DNA from 2 places in the Micromonospora robiginosa genome. Region 1 is predicted to be linked to the other one. Evidence: riboswitches for the same ligand, from Rfam matches in the RefSeq annotation. Region 1 holds a riboswitch; the other holds the start of a gene.
The links. Region 1 has a riboswitch for thiamine pyrophosphate ahead of H1D33_RS01035 (ECF transporter S component). Riboswitches for the same ligand answer to the same signal wherever they lie in the genome.
Positions count from the first base shown of each region.

Region 2: it holds a riboswitch for thiamine pyrophosphate, as region 1 does, so the genes downstream of both, thiE (thiamine phosphate synthase) here and H1D33_RS01035 (ECF transporter S component) in region 1, are expected to answer to the same signal.

Region 1 covers NZ_CP059322.2:193,883-208,850, forward strand. The annotation lists gene H1D33_RS00980 (acyltransferase family protein) at 1-928, shown strand, start outside; gene H1D33_RS00985 (DUF4097 family beta strand repeat-containing protein) at 909-1,724, opposite strand; gene recO (DNA repair protein RecO) at 1,827-2,702, shown strand; gene H1D33_RS00995 (isoprenyl transferase) at 2,699-3,511, shown strand; gene H1D33_RS01000 (hypothetical protein) at 3,579-3,764, shown strand; gene H1D33_RS01005 (thioredoxin reductase) at 3,878-4,099, shown strand; gene gndA (NADP-dependent phosphogluconate dehydrogenase) at 4,103-5,545, opposite strand; gene H1D33_RS01015 (MTH1187 family thiamine-binding protein) at 5,674-5,970, opposite strand; gene H1D33_RS01020 (hypothetical protein) at 6,218-6,613, shown strand; gene H1D33_RS01025 (energy-coupling factor transporter transmembrane component T family protein) at 7,036-7,836, opposite strand; gene H1D33_RS01030 (ABC transporter ATP-binding protein) at 7,833-9,263, opposite strand; gene H1D33_RS01035 (ECF transporter S component) at 9,417-10,007, opposite strand; TPP riboswitch at 10,083-10,189, opposite strand; gene H1D33_RS01040 (alpha/beta fold hydrolase) at 10,267-11,103, shown strand; gene H1D33_RS01045 (sugar isomerase domain-containing protein) at 11,100-11,849, shown strand; gene H1D33_RS01050 (DUF6328 family protein) at 11,941-12,444, shown strand; gene H1D33_RS01055 (acyl-CoA dehydrogenase family protein) at 12,545-14,494, shown strand; gene H1D33_RS01060 (hypothetical protein) at 14,553-14,723, opposite strand; gene H1D33_RS01065 (hypothetical protein) at 14,733-14,968, opposite strand, start outside.
Region 2 covers NZ_CP059322.2:6,234,765-6,249,732, reverse strand. The annotation lists gene thiC (phosphomethylpyrimidine synthase ThiC) at 1-1,356, opposite strand, end outside; gene thiD (bifunctional hydroxymethylpyrimidine kinase/phosphomethylpyrimidine kinase) at 1,374-2,162, opposite strand; gene H1D33_RS28225 (thiamine phosphate synthase) at 2,159-2,914, opposite strand; gene H1D33_RS28220 (thiazole synthase) at 2,959-3,738, opposite strand; gene thiS (sulfur carrier protein ThiS) at 3,735-3,935, opposite strand; gene thiO (glycine oxidase ThiO) at 3,926-5,056, opposite strand; gene thiE (thiamine phosphate synthase) at 5,050-5,676, opposite strand; TPP riboswitch at 5,671-5,782, opposite strand; gene H1D33_RS28200 (DUF559 domain-containing protein) at 5,902-6,816, shown strand; gene H1D33_RS28195 (aldo/keto reductase) at 7,125-8,087, opposite strand; gene H1D33_RS28190 (nucleotidyltransferase domain-containing protein) at 8,116-8,913, opposite strand; gene H1D33_RS28185 (ABC-F family ATP-binding cassette domain-containing protein) at 8,910-10,589, opposite strand; gene H1D33_RS28180 (class I SAM-dependent methyltransferase) at 10,631-11,236, opposite strand; gene H1D33_RS28175 (hypothetical protein) at 11,362-12,525, shown strand; gene truA (tRNA pseudouridine(38-40) synthase TruA) at 12,592-13,425, opposite strand; gene rplQ (50S ribosomal protein L17) at 13,500-14,060, opposite strand; gene H1D33_RS28160 (DNA-directed RNA polymerase subunit alpha) at 14,095-14,968, opposite strand, start outside.

The DNA of each region.
Region 1 (14,968 bases):
CTTCGTGCCGGCGATGCTGCTCACCGGGCTGCCGTTCAGCCCGAAGGTGCTGCTCTGGCTCTTCCCGATCAGTGACCCGCCGGCCAACTACTGGGGCGGGCTGGCGCTCAGCCCGATCTGGTACCTGCGGGACTACCTGTGGTTCGTGCTCGCGTCCCCGCTGGCGCTCTGGCTGTTCCGCCGCGCGCCGCTGCCCACGGTGGCCGCCCCGTACGCGCTGCTGGCCGCGATCGAGTTCGGCGTCCTGCTGAACCCGCCGACCGTGCTGCGCGAGTTCGGTCTCTACTTCGGCGCCTGGCTGCTCGGCTTCGCCCACCACGACGGTCTGCTGCGGCGGATGCGCAACCGGGTGCTGCTGCCGCTCGCCGGTGTCCTCGCCGCGGCCGGCGGGGCCTGGATCGTCACCCACCCCGGCCCGCGCGGCTACGACATCAACGACATCCCGCTCGGCAACGCGCTCTGGGCGACGGCGTTCATCCTGGTGGCGATCGGCCGGGCGCCGACCGGTGCGGCCTGGGTCGACCGGTTCCCGGCGTTCGGCCGGGCGGTGACCGTGGTGAACCGCCGGGCGCTGACCGTCTACCTGTGGCACATGCCGTTCGTGGTGGCGCTCACCCCGCTGGTCGGCCTGGTGGGCTGGTCGACCACCGACCCGGTCGGCCTGTGGGTGCGGGTGGGGCTGGTCCTCGCCCTGGTCGGCGTGGTGACGTTGCTGGTCGGCTGGGTCGAGGACGTGGCCGCCCGACGTACCCCGGAACTGGTGCCGGGCAAGCCCCGGCGGTCGGCGGCGGAACGGGCGGCCGACGCCCCGGCGAGCCCGGCCCCGGCCGGCGCGGCGGGCGGGCTGGTCGGCGCCGCGGCCCGGGCGCCGGCGCCGCGCCGCAGCCCCGACGGGTCCGCCGACCCGCTCAGCGGCCGGTTACGGTGACGTTTCCGCTGGTCGCGGAGACGTCGAGCAGCAGCGACGCGCCCGGGTCGTTGGTCACCTGCACGTCGGTGTCGCCGGACCTGGCGTCGGCCCGCACCCGGTAACGGCCGGCCGGTACGGCCAGGTCGACGTTCCCGCTGGTGGCGTGCAGTCGGGCCGGGGCCGGCTGGTCCAGCTCGACGGTGAGGTTGCCGGAGGTGGTCTCCGCGTCGACCGCGGAGGCGAGCCGGCGGGCCTCGATGTCGCCGGAGTTGGCGCGCAGCCGGACCGGGCCGGCCGCCTCGACCAGCCGGATGTTGCCGGACGTGGTGGCGGCGCGCACCTCGCCGCTCGCCCCGTTGACGGTGAGGTCGCCGGAGCTGAGCGTGAACTCCACCGCGCCGACGTCGGTGAGGTCGACGGTGCCGGAGTCGGTGCCGCCGCGCACCGCCACGCCCTTCGGCGCGGTGACCTCCCAGGAGATGCTGCACCGGTGGCCGCAGTCGGTGGGCAGCACCAACTCGTCGCCCTTGAGCGTGTAGCGGCTGTCCGGCTCGCCGCCCTGGTAGCGCACCGTGCGCTTGATCTTCACCTGGTCGGCGGGGCCGTTGGCCCGCACCACCACGTCGCCCGAGCCGCCGCCGTCGACGGTGATCCGGGTGACCTTCGCGCGCTCGGTCTGGTCGTAGTCGAGCCGGCGGAACGACAGGGTGTCACACCCGGCGAGCACGATGAGCGTGGCGGCGGCGGTCGCGGCCACCACACCGCGTGCCCGGCCGGCGACGCGGGGCCGGTGACCCGTTCGGAGCGGAACCATGGCCAGAACCCTAGGGCGGGCGGGGTGGCCGGCACATCCGGGATCGGCCGCCGGTCCACCCCGAGCCGACCCTGAGATCGCACCCCGAGAGAGAATGGACCGATGGCCGGATACCGCCGACAGCTCTACCGCGACGACGCGGTGGTGCTGCGCGTGCAGAAGCTGGGCGAGTCCGACCGGATCATCACCCTGTTCACCCGCCGGCACGGCCGGCTGCGCGCGGTGGCCCGGGGCGTCCGGCGCACCATGAGCCGGTTCGGCGCCCGGCTGGAGCCGTTCGGGCACGTCGACCTCCAGCTCGCCGGTGACCCCAAGGGCAACCAGGGCAGCTCGCTGCACACCGTCAGCCAGGTCGAGGCGATCGAGCTGTACGGCAAGCGGTTCCTCGGCGACTACCCCCGCTACACGGCGGCCAGCGCGATCGCCGAGACCGCCGAGCGGTTGACCCCGGTCGAGCGGGAGCCGTCGCTGCGGCTGTTCCAACTCACCCTGGGCGCGTTGAAGTCCCTGGCCCGCGGCGACCACGCCACCACGCTGGTGCTCGACGCCTACCTGCTGCGCGGCATGTCCTACGCCGGCTGGGCGCCGGCGCTGACCGCCTGCGCGGTCTGCGGCGAGCCGGGCGCGCACCGTGCGTTCTCGGTGCCGGCCGGCGGCGCCGTCTGCCCGGACTGCCGGCCCCCCGGCGCGGCCCACCCGGCGCCGGCCACCCTCACGCTGATGTCCGCGCTGACCACCGGCGACTGGGCGTACGCCGACGTCACCGAGACCGCCGTCCGCCGCGAGTGCAGCGGCCTGGTCGCGGCGCACCTCCAGTGGCATCTGGAGCGCGCGCTACGCTCGCTGCCGCTGGTCGACCGGGGTGCCCCGGCGCCCGGCGCGGTCCCGCCGCCCGGTGGCGCGGGACCGGGTGTGGTCCCGCCGCGCGCCGGCGACGGACCGGCCGCCGCCGGTGTCAACAGGGAGATGACCGAGTGATCCGTTCGACGAGGGCGACCCGCCGCGAGCCGTCGCCGCCGACCCCGCACCCGTCCGGCGCCCGCCCGCCGGCGCTGCCGGCCGCCGCGCTGCCCCGGCACATCGCCATCGTGATGGACGGCAACGGCCGCTGGGCCAAGGAGCGCGGGCTGCCCCGCACCAAGGGGCACGAGCAGGGCGAACACAGCCTGTTCGACACCATCGAGGGCGCCATCGAGCTGGGCGTGCCCTACCTGTCGGCGTACGCGTTCTCCACCGAGAACTGGCGGCGCTCACCGGACGAGGTCCGCTTCCTGATGGGCTTCAACCGCGACGTCATCCGCCGCCGCCGCGACCAGCTCGTCGACCTCGGCGTGCGGGTGGTCTGGTCGGGGCGGGCCGGCCGGCTGTGGAAGAGCGTCATCTCCGAGCTGCAGACCGCCGAGGAGATGTCCCGCGGCAACTCCACGCTGACGCTGCAGTTCTGCGTCAACTACGGCGGCCAGGCGGAGATCGCCGACGCCGCCGCGGCGATCGCCCGGGACGTCGCCGCCGGCCGGCTGCACCCGGACAAGGTCACCGAGAAGACGGTGGCCCGCTACCTCTACCACCCCGAGGTGCCGGAGGTGGACCTGTTCCTGCGCCCCTCCGGCGAGCAGCGCATCTCCAACTTCCTGCTCTGGCAGACCGCGTACGCGGAGCTGGTCTACCTGGACACGCTCTGGCCCGACTTCGACCGCCGCCACCTGTGGTACGCCTGCGAGCTGTACGCGCAGCGGGACCGCCGCTTCGGCGGCGCGCTGCCCAACCCGGTGGCGCCGGGAGTCTGAGCTCACGCTTATCGACGCGGCGCGCGGGGTACCGGTAGGGACAACAGCACACGCGGAGGTGAACCACATGATTCAGAAGCGGATCGCGCAGTGGGCGGTCATGGCGGTCGCCGTGCCGCTGGCGGCGGCCGGCGCGCGTCGGCTCAGCCACTCCCTGGAGGCCCGTCGCGGGCCGACCGGGGTGAGCCGCCTGCTGACCAAGGGCGCCGACCTGATCCGGCCGCAGAAGGCCAAGCGACGTCGGTTCTTCTGACCTGCCGGCCGGCGTCGACCGGCCATCCACGGAACGCCCCGCATCCGCGGGGCGTTCCGCTTTACCATCGGCGCAGGGCGCGCCGCCGGGACGCGCCGCCACGGGGGTGGAGGATGCGCGATCTCCGGTACGAGATGACGGCCGCCCTGGCCGCCGCCGACCTGGTGGAGCCGACCCGTCGGGAGGCGGTCGCCGAGCTGTGCGCCGGGGTGGCCGAGCGGCACTGCGCCGACCTCGGGCACACCCCGGCGGTCCGCTCCGGCGAGATCGGCGAGCTGGCCACCGGCGAACCGGTCACCGGCTGGGCCCCCGACCCGCCCGAGCGGGCGTGGTGAGCCTCAGCCCTCCACTTCGGAGCGGTCGCCCGCCCAGAGCGTGTGGAACGAGCCGTCCCGGTCCACCCGGTGGTAGGTGTGCGCGCCGAAGTTGTCCCGCAGGCCCTGGATCAGCGCGGCCGGCAACCGCTCGGCGCGCAGCGCGTCGAAGTAGGCCAGCGACGACGCGAAGGCCGGGGTCGGCACGCCCGCCCGGGCCGCGTCGGCCACCACCCGCCGCCAGGCCGGCACGCCGGCGCTGACCCGCTCGGCGAACCAGGGCGCGACCAGCAGCGTCGACAGGTCCGGCTCGCCGTCGTACGCCTCCTTGATCCGGTCCAGGAAGCGGGCCCGGATGATGCAGCCGCCCCGCCAGATGGTGGCCGTGCCGCCCAGGTCGATGTTCCAGTCGTACTCCCGGCTGCCGGCGCGGATGTGGTCGAAGCCCTGCGCGTACGCGACGATCTTGCTGGCCAGCAGCGCGCGGCGCACGTCCTCGACGAACGTGTCCCGGTCGTCCACCTGCCACTTCTCGCCGGCGTCGGCGAACACCCGGCGGGCCGCCTCGCGCTGGTCGGCGTGGCCGGACAGCGACCTGGCGAACGTGGCCTCGGCGATGCCGGTGATCGGGATGCCCAGGTCCAGCGCGCTCTGCACGGTCCAGCGGCCGGTGCCCTTCTGCTCGGCCTGGTCGAGCACCACGTCCACGAACGCCCGGCCGGTCGCCGCGTCGGTGTGGCCGAGCACCTCGGCGGTGATCTCGATGAGGAACGACTCCAGCTCGCCGCCGTTCCACTCCCGGAAGATCTCCGCGATCTCCGCCGGGCTCGCCGACAGGCCGGCCCGCAACAGGTCGTACGCCTCGGCGATGAGCTGCATGTCGGCGTACTCGATGCCGTTGTGCACCATCTTCACGAAGTGCCCGGCGCCGTCCGGCCCGACGTGCCGGCAGCAGGACTCGCCCTCGACCTGCGCGGCGATCTTCTCGAAGATGGGGCCCAGCTTCTGGTAGGACTCCGCCGAGCCGCCCGGCATGATGCTCGGGCCGCGCAGCGCGCCCTCCTCGCCGCCGGAGACCCCGGTGCCGACGAAGTGCAGCCCCTGCGCGCGCAGCGCCTCCTCCCGGCGGCGGGTGTCGGCGAAGTGCGCGTTGCCGCAGTCGACGACGATGTCCCCCTCCTCCAGCAGCGGGATCAGCTCGTCGATCACGGCGTCGGTGGGCGCGCCGGCCTTCACCATCACGATGACCGCGCGCGGGCGCTCCAGCGAGCCGACGAAGTCGGCCAGCGACTCGGACGGCACGAAGGTGCCCTCGTCGCCGTGCTCGGCGACCAGGGTGCGGGTGCGTTCCGGCGACCGGTTGTGCACCGCCACGGAGAAGCCGTTGCGGGCCAGGTTCCGGGCCAGGTTGCGACCCATCACCGCCAGACCGGTGACCCCGATCTGCGCCGTCGCCTGTTCTGCCATGCGTACCGCCACCTCTCGTCCGCGTCGCGTACTGCGACCGTCCTCGTTGCCGTCCAGCGACCGTATCGCGGTCGCCGCGTCAGCGGACCACACCTCGACGGTGGGTGAGGAGGCGGTGGCGCCGTGTCTCACCCTTCGGCGAGACGCGCCTCGACGTGCGCCACCTTCGCGGTCAACGCGTCGGTCACCCCGGGACGCAGATCGGCCTTGAGCACCAGGCTGACCCGGGGCGCCCGGGCCGCGACGGTGTCGACGGCCCGCTTCACCACCGTCATCACCTCGTCCCACTCGCCCTCGACGGTGGTGAACATGGCGTCGGTCCGGTTCGGCAGGCCGGACTCGCGGACCACCCGTACGGCGTCGGCGACCAGGTCGCCCACGGACTCACCCACGCCGAGCGGGGTGATCGAGAACGCGATCAGCATGCCGACGATGGTGCCAGTAATTCGGCTGTGGCATCGGTCCGCGTCGGGTTAGCGTGTCGGCATGCGTAACTGACGCCCTTCCTCCGAGCCCGGTCCACCGCCGCAGTCGCCGTGGACCCGTCCCGCTCCGGGCGTCCGCATCCTCCTCCCGCCGCTGTTCGTGCGGTGTCCGTCGTGGTCGGATCGCACCGGGGCACCCGCTCGGCGCGTCCGTGGTCGGCGCGCCCGACAGACAGGAGGCCCGCGGATGCCCGCGAAGCGCAGCCCGAAGAAGTCCCGCAGATCGTCGCCGCCCACCCCGACGCTGTCCGACGGCGCGTCGGCCGGCCCGATGTTGTCCGACGCGGCGTTGCCCGCTTCGCTCCGGCTCGGTGAGGTGGTGCCGGGTGGCACCTTGGACGCTCCGGTCGTGCCGGGAGTGTCGGCGCCCGCGGCGTTGACACCCGTCGAGAGCCTGTCTGGCCTGGTGGAACCCGGCGCTCCGGTGCCGGGCGACGGACCGTCCGGCGTGACCCCGGGCGAAGCGAATCCGACCCGTCCGGCGCCGCCGAAGGCCGGCCCGCCCGGTGGCCGAGGCACCCGGATGAAGGGGAGCAGCCAGCGCGCCGGCCAGACCCGCTTCTACGCCTTCCGGCGAAGCTGACCGTCGCGAAGCTGCCGGCCCCGGGCGGGATCGGCAGCGCGCCGACCTTCCCGGAAGTGCACCCGCCACGCCCCCCGGGGCCCGAGACACCCACACCGTTCCACCCACCGCTCACCTGGGCGGCGAGTGGAACGGCATGGGTGTCTCGGGCGCGCGTAGACACCCACCGCGTTCCACCCACCGCTCATCGGGCCCGGCGAGTGGAACGGCATGGGTCTCTCGAGGTGCGAGGCACACACCCACGAAACGCGGCGCGCGACCCCCCTTTGACCCCGCGCCGGCAAGGCTCCCACCGACCGACCTCCTCGAACAACTCCCTTTCCGGATCCCCGCCCTGCCGCGTCGATCATGAAGTTGGCGGTGACAAAACGGACGAGATCCGCCGCTAACTTCATGATCGACGCGGCAGGGCCCGGTGGGGGTCAGCCGATCAGGGGGCGGAAGGTGCCGAGGAGGATGCTTGTCGTCAGGGCGGCGGCGGCCAGCAGGGCGGCGGTGAGCACGAGCAGGGTGTCGGCCGTGGTGAAGCGCTGCTGGCGGGCGACCGTGCGGGGGGTGCCCGCGTCGAAGCCGCGCGCGTCCATCGCCACCGCCAGGCGGGTGCCCCGGCGGATCGCGCCGACCAGCAGGGTGAACGCGGTGGACGCGAAGAGCCGCAGCTTGGCCACCGGGTTGCGGCCGGCGTCCACGCCCCGGGCCCGCCGGGCCATGCTGATCATCCGCCACTCCTGTTCGAGGAGCGGCACCAGCCGGAACGCGGCCAGCGCGCCGATGGCGAACCGGGCCGGCGCCTTCGCGTTCTGGATCAGCGCGTCGGCCAGTTCGGTCGGGTCGGTGGTGGCGAAGACGATGATGCCGGGCAGCGCCACCGCGAGCATCCGCAGCACCAGCCCGAGCGCGGTGACCAGCACGCCCTCGGTGACCAGCACCGGACCGGCCTCGACGAGCACCCGGCCGGACCGGTCGGCGGCGAAGAGCACCAGGGTGACCAGGATGCCGACGGCCGCGGCCAGCAGCGGCCACGCCCGCCGGGCCAGCACCCGGTAGCGGACGCCGAACAGCGGCAGCACGGCCAGCTCGACGGCGATGGCGATGGCCGGCGCGACCGGGTCCAGCGTGGCCACCAGCACGATGGTGAACACCATCGCGGCGGCCAGCTTCGCCACCGGGTTGCGCCGGGCCAAGGGCGCGCCCGGCGTGGCCACCGGTTCGAGGTCGATCACGTCGCACCCGCCCCGCGGCCCGGCGGCGACGGCGGCCGCCCCGCACCGGGACGGTCCGGGTCGGCGGACCCGGCCGGGCGGGTCAGGGTGAGCGTCCGGTCGGCCAGCGCGGCCACGAAGTCCGCGTCGTGGGTCACCGCGACCACGCCGTGCCCGGCGTCGCGCAGCTCGGCCAGCAGGTCGACCAGCTCCCGCCAGGTGCGCCGGTCCTGGCCGAACGTGGGCTCGTCGCAGATCAGCAGGCGGGGCGCGGTGGCCAGGGCGGTCGCCACGCTCAGCCGCCGCGCCTCGCCACCGGAGAGGGTGTACGGGTTGGCGCCGGCGAGCCGGTCCAGCCGCAGCCGCTCCAGCAGCGCGTCCACGGTGGTGGTGACCTCCGCCTCGGAGCGGCCGGTCCGGCGCGGGCCGAGTGCCAGCTCGTCGCGGACCGTGGCGGTGACGAACTGGTGCTCCGGGTCCTGGAAGACCGAACCGATCCGACCGGCCAGCGCCGGCGCCCGCCAGCGGTGCGGGGGAGTACGCGCGTCCCGCCCGGCCAGGTCGGCGGAGGCGGTGACCGTGCCGCCGCCGGGGCGCATCAGGCCGCCGAGGAGCAGTGCCAGGGTGGACTTGCCGGCGCCGTTCGGGCCGAGCACGGCGAGCGCCTCGCCAGCGCGTACCCGCAGGTCGGTGGGGGCCAGCCGGGGTGGCAGGCCGAGCCGGTCGGCGGTGAGCAGCTCGTCGCCGGCCGGCGTGCCGGCGTGCCGGGGCGGCACGGTGTGGCCGGGCACCCAGACCCGGGCGGCGGCCAGCGCGTCGCCGTGCGCGGCGAAGACCGCCTCGGGCGGGCCGTCGGCGCGCACCCCGCCGCCGGGTTCCAGCACCACCACCCGGTCGACGAGCGGCAGTGCCTCGGCGACCCGGTGTTCGACCAGGATCAGTGTGGTGTCCGCGTCGAGCGCGTCCGCGACGGCGCGGCGGACCAGCGTGGCGCCGGCCGGGTCGAGGTTGGCGGTGGGTTCGTCCAGCAGCAGCAGTCCCGGTCGCAGCGCCAGCGCCCCGGCGAGGGCCAGCCGCTGCTGCTCACCGCCGCTGAGCGCGGCGGTCGGGCGGTCCCGGTGGTAGGGGAAGCCGACCCGGCGCAGCGCCTCGTCCACCCGGGGCCAGATCTCCTCGGCCGGTACGCCCCGGTTCTCCAGCCCGAACGCGACGTCGTCGCCGGAGCGGGCCATCACGAGTTGGGTCTCCGGGTCCTGGAAGACGACGCCGACCCGTTCGCGGGCCTTGCGCGGGTCGAGCCCGTCGATCTCGACGGTGCCCTCCTGCTCGCCGGAGTCCTCGGGCAGCAGCCCGGCCAGCGCCGCCAGCAGCGTGCTCTTGCCCGCCCCCGACGCCCCGAGCAGCAGCACCCGCTCCCCGCTCTCCACGCGCAGGTCGACCTGACGCACCGCCCAGCGTTTCCGCCCCCGTGCCGCCACCCGAACCCCCGCAGAACCACCCCGCTCACCGCGCCACCCCCTCCGCCTCGTCGATCATGAAGTTGACGGCACCACAACGCGCCGAATCCACCGTCAACTTCATGATCGACAGTGGGATCCCCGTCAGACCAGGGCTCGGTCTCGGCCGGCGGGGAAGCGGTCCAGGACGCCGGTGTTGGCCAGGGCCCGGGTGAGCACCCACGCGCCGAGGCCGGCGACGACGGTGGCGCTGACGATGGTGATCAGCGCGTAGGGGATGCGGTAGTTGGTCAGCTCGTAGGCCTTGTTCCAGTAGACGAAGTCGAAGATCGCCGCACCGAGGCCGGTGAGCGCGCCGGCCAGCACCGCCACCGGCAGCTTGAACGAGCGGTAGCGGAACACGGCGAACGCCAGTTCGGCGCCGATGCCCTGCATCAGGCCCTGGAGGATCACGATGCCCGCCCACTGGCTGCCCAGCAGCGCGGAGACGATCGCGGCCACCGTCTCGCAGTAGAGCGCGGCACCGGGCTTGCGGATGATCAGGCCGGCGAGCACCGCCGGGATCAGCCAGACGCCGTAGAGCACCGCCTGCGCCGGCGGAAAGAACGCGAACGCCGCGTCGGTGGCGCTCCAGAGCAGGCCCCAGGCCCAGAAGACGACGCCGAAGGTGACGGCGATGACCGAGGCGACGACGATGTCGACGGTACGCCAGCGGTTGCTGTCGGTGTGGTTCATGGCGGACTCCCAGTTCGTGGTGAGGAACCAGGAGAAGACGCACGCCGCGCCCGGAAACGCCCGGACGGCGGCGCGGCTGGAGGTCGACCGAACTCCCTGCGCTGGCATTACCCAGATCAGGTTCGAGGGTCTGCGGGCACCGGCCCGCACTCTCAGCGCTGTGCGCTCCCCTGTCGGATGTGAAGTTGTCTCGTCGCAGACGCTAGCACCGACGCCGGCCCCGGGCCCAGCAGGGCGTCTGTCGGCTACGGTGGCGATCATGCGGATCGAGGCGCGGGGCCTGACGTTCGACGTACGCACCGGCGGCCCGGAGGACGGCGAACCCGTCCTGCTGCTGCACGGCTTCCCGCAGCACGCCGGCGAGTGGGACGCGGTGACGCCCGCGCTGCACGCCGCCGGGCTGCGCACGTACGCGCTCGACCAGCGCGGCTACTCGCCCGGCGCGCGGCCGGACGCCGTCGAGGCGTACCGGATTCCGGAGCTGGTGGCCGACGCGGCGGCCGTGCTGGACGCGCTCGGGGTGACCACCGCCCACCTGGTCGGCCACGACTGGGGCGCGATCGTGGCCTGGGGGCTGGCGGCGGCGCACCCGCAGCGGGTGCGGACGCTGACCGCGGTGTCGGTGCCGCACCCGGCCGCGATGGGGCACGCGCTCGCCACCGACGCGCGGCAGAAGGCGAAGTCCGCCTACATGGCGCTGTTCCGGATGCCGGGCAAGGCCGAGAAGGTGCTGCTGGCGATGCGTGGGGCCGCGCTGCGCCGGCTGCTGCGCGGGGTCGGTGACGAGGCCACGGTGGCCCGCTACGCCGACCCGATGCGGGAGCCGGGCGCGCTCACCGCCGCGCTGAACTGGTATCGGGCGATGAGCGGGTCGGACATGAAGGCGGTCGGGCCGGTGGCGGTGCCGACCACGTACGTCTGGAGCGACAGGGACGTGGCGATCGGCCGGACCGCGGCCGAGGCGTGCGCGGCGCGCGTCACCGGTGACTACCGCTTCGTGGTGCTCCCCGGGGTCAGCCACTGGATTCCCGACGAGGCGCCCGGCCCGCTGGCCGAGGCGATCCTCGCCCGGACCGCAGGGACGGAGACGAGATGACGGTGAGTGCCGAGGCGTACCTGGAGACGGTGACGTCGACGATGCGGCGGGTGGCCGCCGAGCAGCGGGAGAACGTGGCCGCGGCGGCCGACCTGATCGCCGCGGCGGTCCGCGCCGACGCGGTGGTGCACGCGTTCGGCACCGGGCACTCCGAGGCGCTGGCCATGGAGATCGCCGGCCGGGCCGGCGGGCTGGTGCCCACCAACCGGATCGCGCTGCGCGACCTGGTCCTGGTCGGCGGCGACCCGGCCGACGTGCTCGGCCCGAAGCTGGAACGCGATCCGGCGGTGGCGCACCGCCTCTACGAGCTGGCCCCGGTCCGGCCGCCGGACGTGTTCGTGCTCGCCTCCAACTCTGGGGTGAACGGGGCGATGGTGGAGTTCGCGTCCGTCGTCAAGGAGCGCGGTCACGGCCTGGTGGCGATCACCTCGTCGCGGCACTCGGCGGGGATGACGTCGCGGCACCCGTCCGGTCGCAAGCTCGCCGACTTCGCCGACGTGGTGCTGGACAACGGCGCCCCGTACGGCGACGCCACGCTGCCGCTGCCCGGGGGCGGCGCGGTCGGCGCGGTCTCCTCGATCACCGCGGCGCTGCTGGCCCAGCAGATCACCGTCGAGGTGGTGTCCCGGCTGCTCGCGGCGGGGGAGCGGCCACCGGTCTACCTGTCCGCCAACATCACTGGCGGCGACGAGCACAACGCCGAGCTGGAGGCGCGGTACGCGGGGCGGATCCGGCGCGGATCCTGAGTCGGTTTCGTGATCATCCGAATCGGGCAAAGGCGCTGCTGCCGGCGGGCGTTCACCCGCCGGCCGTGCCGTCTTCCCCGGAGGTTCACGAGTGTCCAAGGAATCCGAGAAGCAGCGGTGGCAGCGCAACTTCGCCGACCTGCTCCAGGAGCTTCGCGTCGCGCAGACCGGCGTGCAGATCCTCTTCGCGTTCTTGCTGACGCTGCCGTTCAGCAACGGGTTCACCCGGACCACGGAGTTCCAGCGTGACGTCTACATCGTGGCGCTGCTGGCGGCCGCCGCGTCCGCCGCGATGATCATCTCGCCGGTGGCGTTCCACCGGGCGCTGTTCCGCCAGGGCCGCAAGCCGGAACTGGTCCGCTTCGCCCACCGGATGGCCACCGGCGGCCTGTTCTTCATGCTGATCGCGATGGTCAGCGCGGTCCTGCTGGTCAGCGACTTCGTGCTGGACCGGCCGATCGCGTTCCTGCTCAGCGCGGTCACCGGCGTCTGGTTCCTGCTCTTCTGGGCCATCCTGCCGTTCGCCCGGCGCAACTGGGGCGAGGACGACGTCGACGACGATGACGACGACCCGGCGACGCTCACCGGCGACTGACGGTCCGCCAAATCGGGCGTGCACGCGACGCTACCCCTGGGTAACACCCGGGGGTAGCGTCGTTTTCGTCGCATCCGGACCGACCATCCAGGAGGCAGCCGTGACCACGACCCAGAACAATGCCGACGGGGTGGGGCCGCTACCCACCGAGGCGGGCCAGGTCTCGGAGAAGGAGGCCCGCCAGGTCGCCGAGGCGGCCCGCGAGTCGGCCTGGGACCGGCCCAGCTTCGGCAAGGAGCTGTTCCTCGGCCGGTTCCGGCTCGACCTGATCGACCCCTGGCCCCGGTCCGACCCGGCCGACGTGGCCCGCGCCGACGAGTTCCTCGGCGCGTTCGGGGCGTACCTGGGCAGCGAGGTGGACGGCGCGGCGATCGAGCGCGACGCGCGCATCCCGGACGAGGTGTTCCACGGGATGGCCCGGCTCGGCGCGTTCGGCATGAAGATCGACCGGAGGTACGGCGGCCTGGGGCTGAGCAACCTGCACTACTGCCGGGCGCTGATGCTCGCCGGTTCGGTGAGCCCGGCGATCGGCGCGCTGCTCTCCGCGCACCAGTCGATCGGCGTGCCGCAGCCGTTGAAGATGTTCGGCACGCCCGAGCAGAAGGACCGTTTCCTGCCCCGGCTGGCCGCCGGTGAGGTGTCCGCGTTCCTGCTCACCGAGCCGGACGTCGGCTCGGACCCGGCCCGGCTCGCCACCACCGCCGAGCCGACCGCCGACGGCGCCGGCTACCGGCTCAACGGGGTGAAGCTGTGGGCCACCAACGGCACGGTCGCCACCCTGCTGGTGGTGATGGCCCGGGTGCCCGCCGGCGAGGGGCGGCGCGGCGGGATCACCGCGTTCGTGGTGGAGGGCGACAGCGAGGGCATCACCGTGGAGCGGCGCAACTCCTTCGTCGGGCTGCGCGGCCTGGAGAACAGCCTCACCCGGTTCCACGACGTGTTCGTGCCCCGGGAGAACGTGATCGGCGGCGAGGGCAAGGGCCTGAAGATCGCGCTGACCACGCTGAACACCGGCCGGCTGTCGCTGCCGGCGATGTGCGTGGGCGCCGGCAAGTGGGCGCTCAACGTGGCCCGGGAGTGGGCCGGCGACCGGGTCCAGTGGGGCCGGCCGGTCGGCGAGCACGAGGCGGTGGCGAAGAAGCTGGCGTTCATCGCCGCCACCACGTACGGCATGGAGTCCATGCTGGACCTGTCCTGCCTGCTCGCCGACGACGACCGCAACGACATCCGGATCGAGGCGGCGCTGGTCAAGCTGTACGCCAGCGAGATGGCCTGGCGGATCGCCGACGAGCTGATCCAGATCCGGGGCGGGCGCGGCTACGAGACGGCCGACTCGCTCGAGGCCCGGGGCGAGCGCCCGGCCGCGGTCGAGCAGCTCCTGCGCGACCTGCGGATCAACCGCATCTTCGAGGGCTCCACCGAGATCATGCACCTGCTGATCGCCCGGGAGGCGGTCGACGCGCACCTGTCGGTGGCCGGCGACATCATCGACCCGGACGCCGGGCTGGGCCGCAAGGCGAAGGCGGGCGCCCGGGCCGGCGCGTTCTACGCGAAGTGGCTGCCCACCCTGGCGGTCGGCCGGGGGCAGGCGCCCGGGGCGTACCAGGAGTTCGGGCCGCTGGCCGGGCACCTGCGGCACGTCGAACGGACCTCCCGCAAGCTGGCCCGCTCGACCTTCTACGCGATGTCCCGCTGGCAGGGAAAGATGGAGCGCAAGCAGGCGTTCCTGGGCCGGGTGGTGGACATCGGCGCGGAGCTGTTCGCGATGTCCGCGGTCTGCGTCCGGGCCTACGCCGAGCTGGCCGAGCACCCGGAGAACGTCGAGCTGGCCGACCTGTTCTGCCGGCAGGCGCGGCTGCGCGTCGACGAGCTGTTCACCGGCCTGTGGTCGAACACCGACTCGGTCGACGTGGCCGCCGCGAAGCGGATCGTCGCCGGCCGGTACGCCTCGGTGGAGGCCGGCGTCCTCACGCCCCCCGCCGACCTCCCCTGGGTGGCCCCGTGGCAGCCCGGCCCCTCCACAGCCGACGACGTCCGCCGCCGGCTGTGAAAGGAGGGGCCCCTGCTTAACGCCTTCGGTAGAGGCGGGGGCCCCTCTTAACACCCGCTCAGCGGCGGGCGACCGCCCATGCGATCACCGCGGCGAGGATCAGGCCGTTCAGCGCGGCCAGCACCAGGTACGCCGACGGCGGGATCTTGCGGCCCTTGCGGACGAAACTCACCAGCACGCCCGCGTAACCCAGCAGCAGCACGGCGACGACGATCAGGAAGTACAGCACCGGCACACCCTACCGGCCGCCGCGCAACCCCAGTCTGCGCAGCTCCAGCGCGGCGAGCGCGTCGACGGTGGCGTCGTCGCCGCGCCGCCACGCCTCGGCCACGTCCGGCGCGATCCGGCTGAGCTTCGACAGCGGCTGACCGGCCAGCGCGCGCAGCGCCAGCAGGTCCCGGCCGGCCGGCGCGGTGGCCATCGCCTTCGCCGCGCCGGCCCGGCGCATCCAGCGCACCCGCAGCGGCAGCCAGC
Region 2 (14,968 bases), 660 kb from region 1:
CCAGCGGAACTCGAACCGCGCCTTGGACAGCGCGTCGTCCCAGGCCTGCGCGCCCGGATGCCCCTTGGCCAGGTCGGCCGCGTGCGCCGCGATCTTGTACGCGATCACGCCCGCCTTCACGTCGTCCCGGTCCGGCAGCCCGAGGTGCTCCTTCGGCGTGACGTAGCAGAGCATCGCGGTGCCGAACATGCCGATCATCGCGGCGCCGATCGCCGACGTGATGTGGTCGTACGCGGGCGCGACGTCGGTGGTCAGCGGGCCGAGCGTGTAGAACGGGGCCTCGTGGCACCATTCCTGCTGGAGGTCCACGTTCTCCTTGATCTTGTGCATCGGCACATGCCCGGGGCCCTCGATCATCACCTGGACGTCGTACTCCCAGGCCACCTTCGTCAACTCGCCGAGCGTCCGCAGCTCGGCGAACTGCGCCTCGTCGTTGGCGTCCGCGATCGACCCGGGGCGCAGCCCGTCGCCGAGGGAGAAGGTGACGTCGTACCGCGCGAGCAGCGCACACAGCTCCCGGAAGTTGGTGTAGAGGAAGTTCTCCTCATGGTGCGCCAGGCACCAGGCCGCCATGATCGAGCCGCCCCGGGACACGATCCCGGTCACCCGGTCCACGGCCAGCGGCACGTACGGCAGCAGCACCCCGGCGTGCACCGTCATGTAGTCGACGCCCTGTTCGGCCTGCTCGATCACGGTCTCGGCGAACACCTCCCAGCTCAGCTTCACCGGATCGCCGCCGACCTTCTCCAGCGCCTGGTAGATCGGCACGGTCCCGATCGGCACCGGCGAGTTGCGGACGATCGCCTCGCGGGTCTCGTGGATCCGCTTGCCGGTGGACAGGTCCATCACGGTGTCCGCGCCCCACCGGGTGGCCCAGGTCAGCTTCTCCACCTCGTCCACCACCGACGACGTCACCGCCGAGGTGCCGATGTTGGCGTTGACCTTGACCAGGAACGCCTTGCCGATGATCGCCGGCTCGCACTCCGGGTGGTTGACGTTGAGCGGCAGCACCGCCCGCCCGGCCGCGATCTCGTCCCGGACGAACTCCGGCGTCACCCCCTCCCGGATCGCCACGAACTCCATCTCCGGCGTGATCGTCCCGGCCCGCGCGTAGGCGAGCTGGGTGGGACGGGTCCCGGCCAGCGGCGTGCCGGCGCCCCGGACCGGCGCGACGTCACCCCGCTCGGCGATCCACGGCCCGCGCAGCGCGGGCAACCCCACCTCCGGGTCGGAGCCGGGACCCGAGGTGTCGTAGAGCCGCACCGGCGGGTTGTCCCCGGTCAGCGTCACCTCGACGAACGGCACCCGGACGTCCGGCCGGCTCCCGTCCACGTACACCTTGCGACGTGCCTGCATGACAGCCTCCCTGTCGCTCAAGCGGACCAGCCGAAGTGGTCCAGCGGGCCGTGTCCCGCGCCCAGCTCCCAGCTCCGCGCGCCGGTCAGCGCGCGGGTCACGTACTCCTTGGCGGCGGCCACCGCGACGGGCGCCGCGTCGCCGGCGGCCAGCCGCACCGCGACGGCCGCCGCGAACGAGCAGCCGGTGCCGTGGCTGTGCCGGGTGTCCACCCGGGGCGCGCGCAGCAGCCGCGTCGTCCCGCCGCCGGCCAGCACGTCCACCGACTCGCCGGCCGCGTCGACGTCGCCGCCGGTGACCACCACGAACGCCGGCCCGCGCGCGGCCAGTGCCTCGGCCGCCGCGACCATCTCCTCGACCGTGCCCACCGGGCCACCGGTGAGGGCCGCGGCCTCCGCGCAGTTCGGCGTCGCCACCTCGGCGTACGGGAGCAGCCGCTCGACCGCCTCCACCACGCCGAGCCGGTGCCCGCTGGTGGCGACCAGCACCGGGTCGACGACCAGGTGGGGCAGCCGCCCGCCCCGGGCCGCCTCGGCCACCGCGTCGGCGACCGCCGGGGTGCCGAGCATCCCGGTCTTCACCGCCCGCACGTGGAAGTCGCCGAGCACGCTGTCGAGCTGGTCGCGCACGGTCTGCGGGGGCAGCGGCAGGACCGCGTCCACGCCCCTGGTGTTCTGCGCGGTGACGGCGGTGAGCACGCTCGTGCCGTACGCGCCGAGCGCGGCGAACGTCTTGAGGTCGGCCTGGATGCCGGCGCCGCCGCCGGAGTCGGAGCCGGCGATGGTGAGTAGTACCTGCGGCGTCACTGTCTTTCCTCTGTGGTCGCGGTGGGGGGCTGCGGCCGACCGTGCCCACTCTGGGCGGTCAGGCTTGATCCCTCCGTGGGCACGGTCGGCCGCAGCCCTCTCGTGGGGACGTCCGTCGGTGGGTGGAGGGTGCGCGCCAGACGGGTGGACGCCTCCTGGAAGGCGCTGCCGAGCGTGGTGGCGGTGTCGGTGGGGTTCTCGGCGCGCATCAGTGCACCGAGGACGGCGACGCCTGTGGCGCCGGGGTCGACGCAGGCCCGCACCTGGTCCGGGGTTTCGATGCCGCCGAGGGCGAGCACCGGGACCGGGCTGGCCGCCACCAGTTCGCGCAAGCCGTCCGGGCCCAGCGCGGGGCCGTAGCCGGGTTTGGTGCGGGTCGGGAACACCGGGGACAGGGTCGCGTAGTCCTCGGTGGTCAGTCGGGCCAGCTCGGCGGCGTCGTGGCAGGAGCGGCCGACCAGCGCGAGGCGCGGCGGCGGGTACGGGCCGGCGGCGGGCAGGTGCACGGCGTCCCCGTCGAGCGGGTCGGGGCCGGCGACGATCAGCGCGCCGTCGACGTCGGCGAGCACCGCGCGCAGTTCGACGGCGAGGGCGAGGCGCTCGGCGCGGGGCAGGTCCTTCTCCCGCAGCACGACCCACCGCACTCCCCCGCCCACCGCCGCCGCCACGACGTCCACCAGCGGCCGCCGCGCCACCCGCCGATCCGTCATCAGCACCAGCCCGCCCGGGCATCGGCGGACCTTGGTACGCATCCGCCCCTGAAGGGGCGCCGTCGTACCAAGATCGGAACAGGCCGTCACAGGTTCGGTCGGCCGGCGTCGGGGGTGGACGGCAGCGCGTGGTCACGGCGGGGGATGCGACCGGCGCCGTACGCCAGGTGGCCGGCCTCGACCGCGTACCGCATCGCGGTGGCCATCGCCACCGGGTCGGCGGCCCGGGTGACGGCGCTGGCCAGCAGCACCGCGTCGCAGCCCAGCTCCATGGCGAGCGCGGCGTCGGAGGCGGTGCCGACACCGGCGTCGAGGATCACCGGCACGTCCACGGCCTGCCGGATCAGCCGGATGTGGTGCGGGTTGCCGATGCCCAGGCCGGAGCCGATCGGCGAACCGGCCGGCATCACCGCCGCGCAGCCGACGTCGGCCAGCCGGCGGGCCAGCACCGGATCGTCCGACGTGTACGGCAGCACGGTGAACCCGTCGGCGACCAGGTCCTCGGCGGCGCGCAGCAGCTCCACCCCGTCGGGCAGGAGCGTGCGCTCGTCGCCGATCACCTCCAGCTTCACCCAGTCGGTGTCGAACGCCTCCCGGGCCAGGTGCGCCGTCTTCACCGCCTCCACCGCCGTCCGGCAGCCCGCCGTGTTCGGCAGCAGCCGTACGCCGCAGCGGTCCAGCAGGTCGAGCAGCCCGCCCGCGCCGACCGGTGCGGTGTCCACCCGGCGCAGCGCCAGCGTCACCAGCCCGGTGCCGGAGGCGCGGATCGCCGCCTCCAACACGTGCAGGTTGGCCGCGCCGCCGGTGCCGAGCACCAGCCGGGAGCCGAACGCGACACCGCCGATCTCCAGGGACATGCCGCTCACCCGCCCTGCGCGGCGCTGAGCACCTCGACCCGGTCGCCGTCGCGCAGCACGCTCACCGGCCAGCCGCCGCGCGGCACCACCTCGCCGTTGACGGCGACCGCCAGGCCGCGCTGCTGATCGGTGACCGCGCGGACCACCTCGGCCAGCGTGACGCCGTCGGGCAGCGTCCGTCCCGTGCCGTTGACGATCAGTTCCACCGGGGCTCCTTCGGAAACCGGTCGGGGGTGAACGGGGCGAGCGCCGGATCCGGCTCGCCGGTGACGATCAGCTCGGTGACCAGGTCGGCGGTGACCGGGGTGAGCACGATGCCGTGCCGGTGGTGCCCGGTGGCGGCGAGCACGCCGGGCCGGCCGGGCAGCGCCCCGATCAGCGGCGCGTTGTCCGGCGTCGCCGGGCGCAGCCCGGCGACCGCCTCCACCAGCTCGTACTCGGTCAGCTCCGGGACCAGCTCGACGGCGGCACGCAACAGCCGCAGCACGCCGCCGGCGGTGACCTCGGTGTCCGCGCGTTCCTCCACGGTCGCGCCGACCACCACCTCGCCGCCGGCCCGGGGCACCAGGTAGACCGGCTCGCCGTCGGCGTACCCCCGGATCACGTGCCGGAAGCCCGGCGGGCCGCCGCCTGGCGCGCGGAGCCGGAGCACCTGGCCCTTCACCGGCCGCACCGGCAGGCCGGTCAGCGCCGCCGCGCCGCAGCCGGCCGCGACCACGGTGACCGCCGCGTCCACCTCGGACAGCGCGCCGACTCGCGCCGGCCGGAACACCACGCCGGCCCGCTCGGCGGCGACGCGCAACGCGGCGACCAGCCGGCGCGGGTCGACCTGGTGGTCGCCGGGTGCGACCGCGCCGCCGCGCACCCGGGTGGCCAGCGCCGGCTCGCGGTCGCGCAGCGCCGACGGGCGCAGCGGCGTGATCGGCAGTCCCAGACCCTGCTGGTACGACCACAGCCGCCCCGCCTCGGCCAGGTCGTCGGCGGTGAGCCCGACCACGAGCGTGCCCTCGGTGCGATAGCCCGGGTCGACGCCGCTCGCCTCGGCCAGCTCGGCGGCGAAGCCCGGCCAGCGGGCCGCCGACTCGACGAGCAGCGCGGTCAGCTTGTGCTCACCGAAGTACGCCTCGGCGACCGGGGAGAGCATGCCGGCGGCGACGTGCGACGCGCCCGACCCGGGGCGGTCGTCGTACACGCTGACGCGCAGCCCGCGCTGCGCGCACCGCCACGCCACCGCCAGCCCCACCGCCCCCGCCCCCACCACCCCCACCTGAGTAAGGCGGGGCCCCCGCTTAACGCTTTCGGTAGAGGAGGGGGCCCCGCTTAACACGTCAGCGCCCCGAGCAGCTCGGCGGTGGCGCGTGCGGGGTCGGCCGCCGAGGACAGCGCGCCGACCACCGCCACCCCGTACGCCCCGGCGGCCCGCAACGCCGGCACCGACGCGGCGGTCACCCCGCCGATGGCGATCACCGGCACGGTCACCGCCCCGGTCACCGCGCGTACCCCGTCCGGGCCGATCGGCGCGGGCAGGCCCGGCTTCGTGGTGGTGGCGTGGCACGGGCCCACGCCCAGGTAGCCGGCCCCGGCGGCGACCGCGGCCCGGGCGGTGACCGGCTCCCGGGCGGTCGCGCCGAGCACCGCGTCGACGCCGAGCACCCGCCGGGCGGCCGCCACGGGCAGGTCGTCCGCCCCCACGTGCCCACCGGCCGCGCCCACCGCCAGCGCCACGTGCAGCCGGTCGTTGACCAGGCACCGCGCCCCGTACGGCCGGCACGCCTCGACCACCCGCCGGGCCAGCTCGTACGCCTCCCGGTCGGTGGCGTCGTCCGCCACCCGCACCTGCACGACGAGTTCCGCGCGGGCCACCGGCAGGGCGGCGCGCAGCACGGCGAGCGGGTCCCGCCCCGGCCGGGTGTCGGTGATGAGATGCAGTCGTCCCAGGGACGGCACGGCAACGCTCCTCCCTGCGCCGGCATTACCCGGATCAGGTTCGACGGTCGGGGGCTGTCAGCCCCCCTCTCAGCCCGGTCCGCACCGGGCTCCCGTGGGTCACTTGCGGCCTACCGTACGACGCTCCCCCGGCCGGACGGAAGAGCGGGTGAGGTTTTTCCCACGACCGCACCACTCGACGGAACGGGACGGCGGGTGACTGTCGCATCACGACACGCTGACCGGATGGCCGCACCCGCCCGTGTCCCGCGCCGCCTGTGGTCGGTGCCGTTCCGCGCCGGCGACGCGGTGCGCGACGGTCTTCTCACCCGGGCGATGCTGCGCGGGCCGACGTGGGTCCGCCTGTTGCAGGACGTGTACGTGCACGGCGACGCCTACCGCCCCGACGACCATCGGATGTGGTGCGAGGCGGTCGCGCTGCGGCTGCCGCCCGGCGCCGCCGTGGCCGGCCGCAGCGCCGCCTGGCTTTTCGGTGTCGACCTGCTCACCCGGGACGAACCGGTGACGGTGCTCCTGCCGACGACCGCCCGGCTGCGCCCGCATCCCCGGCTGTCGATCGTGCGATCACCGCTGCCCGATGAGGATCGCACCCGGTTCGCCGGGCTGCCGGTCACCACCACGCTGCGCACGGCGTTCGACCTGGGTCGCCACAGCCCCCGGGTGGAGGCGGTGGTCGCCGTCGACGCGCTGCTGCGTCGCCGGGTGGTGGAACCGGCCGCGTTACGCGCCTACGCCGCGGAACGCCCGGGCTGGCCGGGCTCGGCGCTGCTGCGCGAGGTGCTGAAGTTGGCCGAGCCGTCGAGCGAGTCCCCCATGGAGACGCGCCTGCGGCTGCTCCTCCTCGACGCCGGTCTCGGCCCGCTGACCGCCCAGCACGAGGTGCGCCACGGCGGGCGCTTCGTGGCCCGGGTGGACCTGGCCTGGCCGGCGTTGCGCGTCGCGGTCGAGTACGACGGCGACCAGCATCGGGAGCGGGCACAGTTCCGGCGGGACGTGGCGCGCCTCAACGCGCTCCGTTCCGCTGGCTGGATCGTGCTCCGCTTCACCGCCGACGACGTGCTCCGCCGCCCCGAGGCCACGGTCGCCCTGGTGCACCAGGCCCTCGTGGAACGCCGCCGCATCACCGCCCGGCCGCGCTGACCTCGCGCACGCCCTAGCCGACCTTGGCTCGCCCCGGAACTGGACGGCGTCGCGGCGTCGCATGCCCCAGCCTGCGCTGGCGTGACCGGGGCGGCCCGACGCACACCGGAGCATCTCATCACCGGACGCTTTGCCAGGCAGCACGACCCTGGTTGCCGTGGAAGTCCGACCCACCTCGCTGACGTTCATAGCGTTCCACCCACCGGCGTCTCCGCCCGTGAGTGGAACGCTATGAACGTCAAACCGGTCCGGAGACAGCCATCGCGTTCCACTCACCGGACCGCTCACCGAACACTTCGCCCAAGAAGTCAGAGGAGGGCGTCGAGGGCGTCCTGGTCCTCGTCGGTGGGCTGCCAGGTGCCGGCGTCGGCGTTGGCGCGTACCTGCTCGGGCGTGGTCGCGCCGGCGATCACCGAGGTCACCGCGGGCCGGGCGGCCAGTCCGCCGATGGCCACCTGGAGCATGCTCACCCCGCGCTCGGCCGCGTACGCCTCGATCGCCTCGATGGTGTCCCAGCGCGCCGCGGCCAGCCGCTCGGCGTACCGGCCGCCGCCAGCGAGCCGGCTGCCCTCGGGGGGCTGCTGACCGCGCTGGTACTTGCCGGTGAGCAGCCCGTTGGCGAGCGGGAAGAACGGCAGCATGCCGAGGCCGAACCGCTCGCAGGCCGGGATCACCTCGTCCTCCACGCCCCGCTCCAGCAGCGAGTAGTGGTTCTGCGCGGAGATGAAACGGGTACGCCCCTGCGACGACGCGGTCCAGTCGGCGTCGGCGATCTGCCAGCCGGCGAAGTTGGAGTTGCCGAGGTAGCGCACCTTGCCGGCGGTCACCAGGTCGTCCAGCGCGGCGAGCGTCTCGTCGATGGGCGTACCCGGGTCGGGCTCGTGCATCTGGTAGAGGTCGATGTGGTCGGTGCCGAGCCGGCGCAGCGACGCCTCGACGGCGCGGGCGATGTAGCGGCGGGCGCCCCGGGCGCCGTGGTCCGGCCCGTTCGCCCCGTTCATGTCCATGCCGAACTTGGTGGCGAGCACCACGTCGTCGCGGCGGCCCTTGAGCGCCTGGCCGAGCAGTTCCTCGGAGCCGCCCTGGGGTTCGCCGTAGATGTCGGCGGTGTCGAAGAAGGTGATCCCGGCGTCGAGCGCGGCGTCCACCACCGCCCGGGTGCCGTCGAGGTCGAGTTTGCGGCCGAAGTTGTTGCAGCCGATGCCGACCACGGACACCACGAGCCCGGAGTCGCCCAGTCGGCGATAGGTCATCTCACTCACGAGATCCACCCTATGCCCGCCGGACGCGGGCGGCGCCTCAGCCGAGCACGTCGACGGCCAGCGCGCGGGCGTCGGCCACCGTCGCCGACAGCTCGGCGGGGGTACGCCCCACCGCGCCGAGCAGCGCCTGGGCCCGATCGGTGAAGTCCGGCGGCGCGCCGGGCAGCCGGCCCGCGGAGGCGAGCATGCCCTTCTCGTTGACCAGCCACCGCCCGGCCCGCCCGTGCAGCGCCTGCGCCAGCACCCCGACCACCCGGAACAGGCAGCCGGCCACGTAGCCGGCGTCGCCGCCGGACGCGCCCTTGGCCGCGCCGTCGAGCAGCAGGCCGGTCTCCCAGCCGCCGGCGACCAGCGCCGCACCGAGCGCGGGCGGGTAGTCGACGGTCTCGGCGCGCAGCGCGGTCAGCTCACCGGTCGGGTCGGCGAGGATGCGGCCGAGCGCCACCTCCCCGGCGTACGCGTGGGAGTAGAACCCGAGCGGGTGCCCGGCCTGCACCTCAACCGTGTAGCGGCCGGCCCGGCACTCCGCCCACACCCGGTGCACCCGGTCGAGGTCCCGGTAGATCCAGTCCACCGCCGCCCCGCCGACGCGCAGCCAGCCGCCGCCGTCGACCCAGGGACCCCAGCCGCCGGGGGCGGTCAGCTCGACCGGTTCGTCGGCGATCGAGGCGGCGACCGCGCGCAGCCCGGCCAGGTCCGGCGTACCCCGGTAGTAGAGGCCGAGGTCCCAGTCGGAGTCGGGCCGGTGCTCGCCGCGGGCCCGGCTGCCGCCGAGCGCCACCGCCACCACGCCGTCGACGGCGCAGAGCCGGGCGGCCAACTCCCGGTCGATCATCCGACGTCCCAGACCGGTTCCGGCGTCTCCACCACGTCCCCGTCGCCGCGGAACAGCACGAACCGGTCGAAGGTGCGGGTGAACCAGCGGTCGTGGGTCACCGCGATCACCGTGCCGTCGAACGCGCCCAGGCCGGCCTCCAGCGCCTCGGCGGAGGCCAGGTCGAGGTTGTCGGTCGGCTCGTCGAGCAGCAGCAGCGTGGCACCGGACAGCTCCAGCAGCAGCACCAGGAAGCGGGCCTGCTGGCCGCCGGAGAGCGTGCCGAAGCGCTGGTCGCCCTGCCCGGCCAGCTCGTAGCGGGACAACACCCCCATGGCCGCGTGCCGGTCCATGCCGGTCCGGTGCTCGTCACCGCGCCAGAGGATCTCCACGAGCGTCTTCGCCATCAGCTCCGGCCGGTCGTGGGTCTGCGAGAAGTGCCCGGGCCGGACCCGGGCGCCGAGCCGGACCACGCCGTCGTGCGTGACCGGGGTGAGCGCGGCGGCGCCGTCGACCGGGGTGTTGCCCGGGTCGGGATCGGTGCCGCCGCGGGCGAGCAGGCGCAGGAAGTGCGACTTGCCGGTGCCGTTCGCGCCGAGCACCGCGACCCGGTCGCCGTACCAGATCTCCAGGTCGAAGGGGTAGGTCAGGCCGTCCAGCTCCAACTGCTCGGCGATCACCGCGCGCTTGCCGGTCCGCCCGCCGGTCAGCCGCATCCGGATGTCCTGGTCCTTCGGGGGTACGGGCGGCGGCCCGGCCTCCTCGAACTTGCGCAGCCGGGTCTGCGCGGCCTGGTAGCGGGACGCCAGCCCGTCGTTGTACGCGGCCTTCTGCTTGTACATCAGCATCAGCTCGCGCAGCTTCTGGTGTTCCTCGTCCCAGCGCCGGCGCAGCTCGTCGAGGCGGGCGTGCCGGGCCACCCGCGCCTCGTGCCAGCTCGCGAAGCCGCCCGGGTGCACCCAGGCGCTGCCGCCCTCGACGGCGACCACCCGGTCGGCGGTCTGCGCCAGCAGCTCACGGTCGTGCGAGACGTAGAGCACCGACTTGCCGGACTCGCGTAGTCGCGCCTCCAGCCAGCGTTTGCCCGGTACGTCGAGGAAGTTGTCCGGCTCGTCGAGCAGCAGCACCTCGTCCGGGCCGCGCAGCAGCAGCTCCAGCGCGAACCGTTTCTGCTGGCCGCCGGAGAGGGTGCGGACCGGCCGGTCGCGGGCGGCGTCCCACGGCAGGTCCAGCACGATGGTGGTGACGGTGTCGAAGAGCACCTCGGCGTCGTACCCGCCGCTCTCGCCCCAGGCGGCCAGCGCGTCGGCGTACGCGAGCTGGGCCTTGCCGGCGGCGGTGCTGTACTTGCCGCGGACCTCGGCCGCCCGCATGGCCGCCTCGGTCTCGACGAGCCGGCGCCCGGCGTCCTGCAGGGCCGGCGGGGCGAGCGACAGGGCCAGGTCGGCGAGCGTCGACTCGTCGCCGATCATGCCGATGAACTGCCGCATCACGCCCAGGCCGCCGGCCCGGGCGATCGCGCCGGTGCGCACCGGCAGGTCGCCGGCGACCATCCGCAGCAGGGTCGTCTTGCCGGCGCCGTTGGGGCCGACGAGCGCCACCTTGGCGCCCTCGCCGACCCGGAACGACACCTCGCCGAACAGCTCCCGCCCGTCCGGGAGGATGTGCCCGACCGCTGCCACGTCCACGTATCCCACGCCGGCATCCTGCCCGAGCGGGCGGTGCCGGCGACACCGGATTACCGGGTGACGCGGAGCACCCGGAAGCCCTTCTGGCTGGCCTGCCGTTCGACCTGCCAACCCTGCTCGACCAGCCAGCGGTGCAGCGAGTCGCCGCCGAGGTGGCGGGCCACCACGAGCCAGGCGACGCCGTCCGGGGCGAGCCGGGGCAGCCAGCGCCGCAGCAGGTCGTGCAGGTCCGCCTTGCCGACGTGGATCGGCGGGTTCGACCAGATCTGGGCGAACGTGACGTCCGCCGGCACGTCGTCCGGCGCGACGGCCCGGACCCGGTCGGCGGCGCCGATCCGGGCGGCGTTGGCGGTGGTGAGGTCGCGGGCCCGGGCGTTGACGTCCACCGCCCAGACGGTGGCGGCCGGCGCGACGGTGGCCAGCACGCAGGTGATCGGGCCGAATCCGCAGCCGATGTCGAGCAGCGGGCCGGCGACGTCGGCGGTCGGCAGGTCGGCCTTGCGCAGCAGCACCGCGGTGCCGGGGTCGAGCCGGTCGGCGGAGAACACGCCGCCGGCCGAGGCGAGGGCGTAGTCGCGCCCGGCGACGGAGAACTCGACCTCGCGCGGGCGGGCCGGGGCCGTGGGTTCAGCGGTGAAGTAGTGGTCGCCGGTCACGTCGGCATTCTCGCACCGCCCGTCGGCGGGCCGGGCGACGGTACGGCGGGTACGGGCGGACGCCACCCCGCCGGAATTTCCCGATATTCCCCCTGAAAGGGACAATCGGTCTTACTCTATCCCACATGGTGTACCGGTACGAGTCCGATGAGGACGCCTTCCTGGAGTACCCGGAGCCCGGGTCGGCACCGACCGGGCCCGTGGCCGCGACGCCGCCCCCGGCCGGGCCGTCGCCCTCCCGCTTCCCCACGCCGTCACTGCCGCCGGCGCGGGCCACCCGCCCGGCCCTCGACGACGGCCGGGCGCCCGCCCCCGCGCCGCCCGCCCCCGCGCCCACACCGGGCCGGCCGGCGCCGCCGCCCGGGGAACCCTCACCGGTGCCGCAACCCCTGCCACCCGTCCCGCAGCCGGTGCCCGCCGCGACGACCCGGACCACCGTGCCCATCCCGGCCGGCCCGACCTTCCGCACCGCCGAGGTGTCCGAGCTGTCCCGCAACCGCCGCGCCGGCCGGCGCGGCGGCCGGGTCTGGCAGACGCTGATCGGCGGCGCCGCCGTGCTGCTCCTGCTCTCCCTCACCGGCCTGGCCGTCGCGGCGCTGCTCGACGAGCGGGCCGCCACACCCCCGGCCGGCCAGCCCACCCCGCAGCCCACGGCGGCGGAGACGACCCCGTCGACCGGGTCCGACCTGGACTCCCGGGACACCGACCAGGCGCCACTCACCGTCAAGGAACTCTTCCCCGGCAAGCAACTGGTGGTCACCGACGGCAAGCCCGCCTACCGGGTGCTCAAGACCCAGACGAGCGCGAACTGCGCGGTCGCGGCCGCCGGCGAGATCGCCGACCTGCTGGTGCGGCTCGGGTGCAACCAGGTCGTCCGGGGCACGCTCCGCTCCCCCGACGGCGACCACCTGCTCACCGCCGGCCTGTTCAACCTGACCGACGTGGCCAGCACCCAGCGGGTACGCGACCGGATCCGACCGCTGCTCGACGACCGGCAGGGCCGGTTCCGGGGCCTGGCCGCCGGCGACGACACCGAGGCGGTGGAGAAGGCCGCCGCCCGGGTCGGCTGGCAGGTACGCGGGCACTACCTCGCCTTCTGCCTGGTCACCCGCGCCGACGGCGAACGCATCCCGACCGACGACGCGACCGCCCGCGAGATCATGTACGACCTCATCGAGCTGCACCTGAACCGGGGCGTGCTGGACCGCCGGGCCGCCGGCGGGACGGCCACGCAGCCCACCGGCGGCCCCACCGACGACAGCGCCGGCCAGCAGAACAACGACGACTGACCGCAGCACGACCACGGCCCGCCACCGACGCCGGTGGCGGGCCGCGCTGCGGTACGGGGAGGGCTCTCAGCCCTCGGCGACCGGCACCCGGAGCCGGCGGGTGAGGTCGGCGCGGCGGGCGTACCCGGCCGGGTCGGCCGGGTATCCGACCTCGACCAGGGCCAGCCCGTGCGCGGGCGCCACGGTCACCTCGCTGGAGCGTTCCCGGCGGGTCAGCAGGCCGGCCGGCCAGGCCACCGGACGCCGACCGTCCCCGGCGACCAGCATGGCGCCGACCAGGCTGCGGACCATGTTCTGGCAGAACGCGTCGGCCTGCACCGTGGCCACCAGGATCCCGTCCGGGTCGCGTCGCCAGTCGAGCCGGGTCACCTCACGCAGCGTGGTGGCGTTCTCCTTGCGCCGGCAGTACGCGGCGAAGTCGTGCTCGCCGACCAGACCGGCCGCGGCCTCGTTCAGCGCGGCCAGGTCCAGCGGCTTCGGCCAGGCCAGCGTGTCCCGCCGGCGCAGCGGCTCGGCACCCCACGGCGCGTCGGTGACCCGGTACTCGTAGCGCCGGAAGGTGGCCGAGAACCGGGCGTCGAAGTCGGCCGGCACCTCGGTCATCGCCCGTACCCGGGCGTCGGTGGGGAGCAGCCGGGCCAGCCGGCGCAGCAGCCGCCCCTCGTGCGCGCGCCACACCTCGGTCGGCAGGTCGAGGTGGCAGACCTGCCCGGTGGCATGCACCCCGGCGTCGGTGCGGCCGGCCACGGTCAGGCCGGTGACCGTGCCCGCGCCGAGCACGAGGTCGAGCGCCTCCATGAGCACCCCGGCCACCGTGCGCCGGGTGGGCTGCGGGGCCCAACCGGAGAAGTCGGTGCCGTCGTACGAGACGTCCAGCCGCAGCCGGGTCCGCTCGTCCACCTCGTACCTCCCGTTGACGGCGTCGGGCCCGGCACCCCGCGAGGGGATGCCGGGCCCGACGATGCTGCAGGCGATCAGGCCTTGTCGTTCTCGGTGGCCTCGTCGCTGTCCTCGCGGGCGGCGGCGGTGTCACCCGACGCGGAGACCGGCGCCTCGGCGTCCTGGTCACCGGCGGTCGACTTGGGGGCCTCCTCGGCCGGGGCCAGGGCCTCGACCTTGTCCTGCTGGGCGGCCTTGCGAGCGGCGGTCTTCTTGTTCGCCTTCGGCTCGGCGACCTGAAGCTCCTCCACCAGCTCGATGATCGCCATCGGAGCGGCGTCACCCTTGCGCGGACCGGTCTTCACGATCCGGGTGTAGCCACCGTTGCGGTTGGCGTACCGGGGCGCGATCTGGTCGAACAGGGAGAAGACCACGTCCTTGTCCTTGACGACGCCCGCCACCCGCCGGCGCGAGGCGAGGTCGCCACGCTTGGCCTTGGTGATGAGCTGCTCGGCCAGCGGGCGGAGCCGCCGGGCCTTCGTCTCGGTGGTCTGGATCTTGCCGTGCTGGAACAGCGCGGTGGCCAGGTTGGCCAGCATCAGCCGCTCGTGCGCGGGGCTGCCGCCGAGGCGGGGGCCCTTGGTGGGCGTGGGCATGCTTGGTGCTCCTCAGGTGTGGCGGCAGCGCGGACTAGAGCTGCTCGGTCTCGCGGTAGTCGTCGGTGTCGTAGTCGGCCTCGCCGAAGGCGTCCACGACGTGCGCCGGGTCGAAGTTCGGAGCCGAGTCCTTCAGCCCCAGGCCCATCCCGGCGAGCTTCATCTTGACCTCGTCGATCGACTTCTGACCGAAGTTGCGGATGTCGAGAAGGTCGGCCTCGGTACGCCCGATCAGCTCACCAACGGAGTTGATGCCCTCGCGCTTGAGGCAGTTGTAGGAGCGGACGGTGAGGTCCAGCTCCTCGATCGGCAGAGCCAGGTCGGCCGCGAGCTGGGCGTCCTGCGGGGACGGCCCGATGTCGATGCCCTCGGCGGTCTCGTCCAGCTCACGGGCGAGCCCGAACAGCTCCACCAGCGTCGAGCCGGCGGAGGCCAGCGCGGTGCGCGGGCCCATCGACGGCTTGGTCTCGACGTCGATGATCAGCCGGTCGAAGTCGGTCCGCTGCTCGACACGGGTCGCCTCGACGCGGTACGTCACCTTGAGCACCGGCGAGTAGATCGAGTCGACCGGGATCCGGCCGATCTCGGCGCCCGCCTGCTTGTTCTGCGCCGCCGTGACGTAGCCCCGGCCCCGCTCGACGGTCAGCTCCATGTCGAGCCGACCCTTGCCGTTGAGGGTGGCGAGCTTCAGGTCCGGGTTGTGCACCGAGACACCGGCCGGGGGCTGGATGTCACCGGCGGTCACGTCGCCCGGGCCCTGCTTGCGCAGGTACATGCTGACCGGCTCGTCGTGCTCGGAGCTGACGCACAGCTCCTTGATGTTCATGACGAGCTCGACCACGTCCTCCTTGACCCCGGGGATCGTGGTGAACTCGTGCAGGACACCGTCGATCTTGATCGAGGTGACC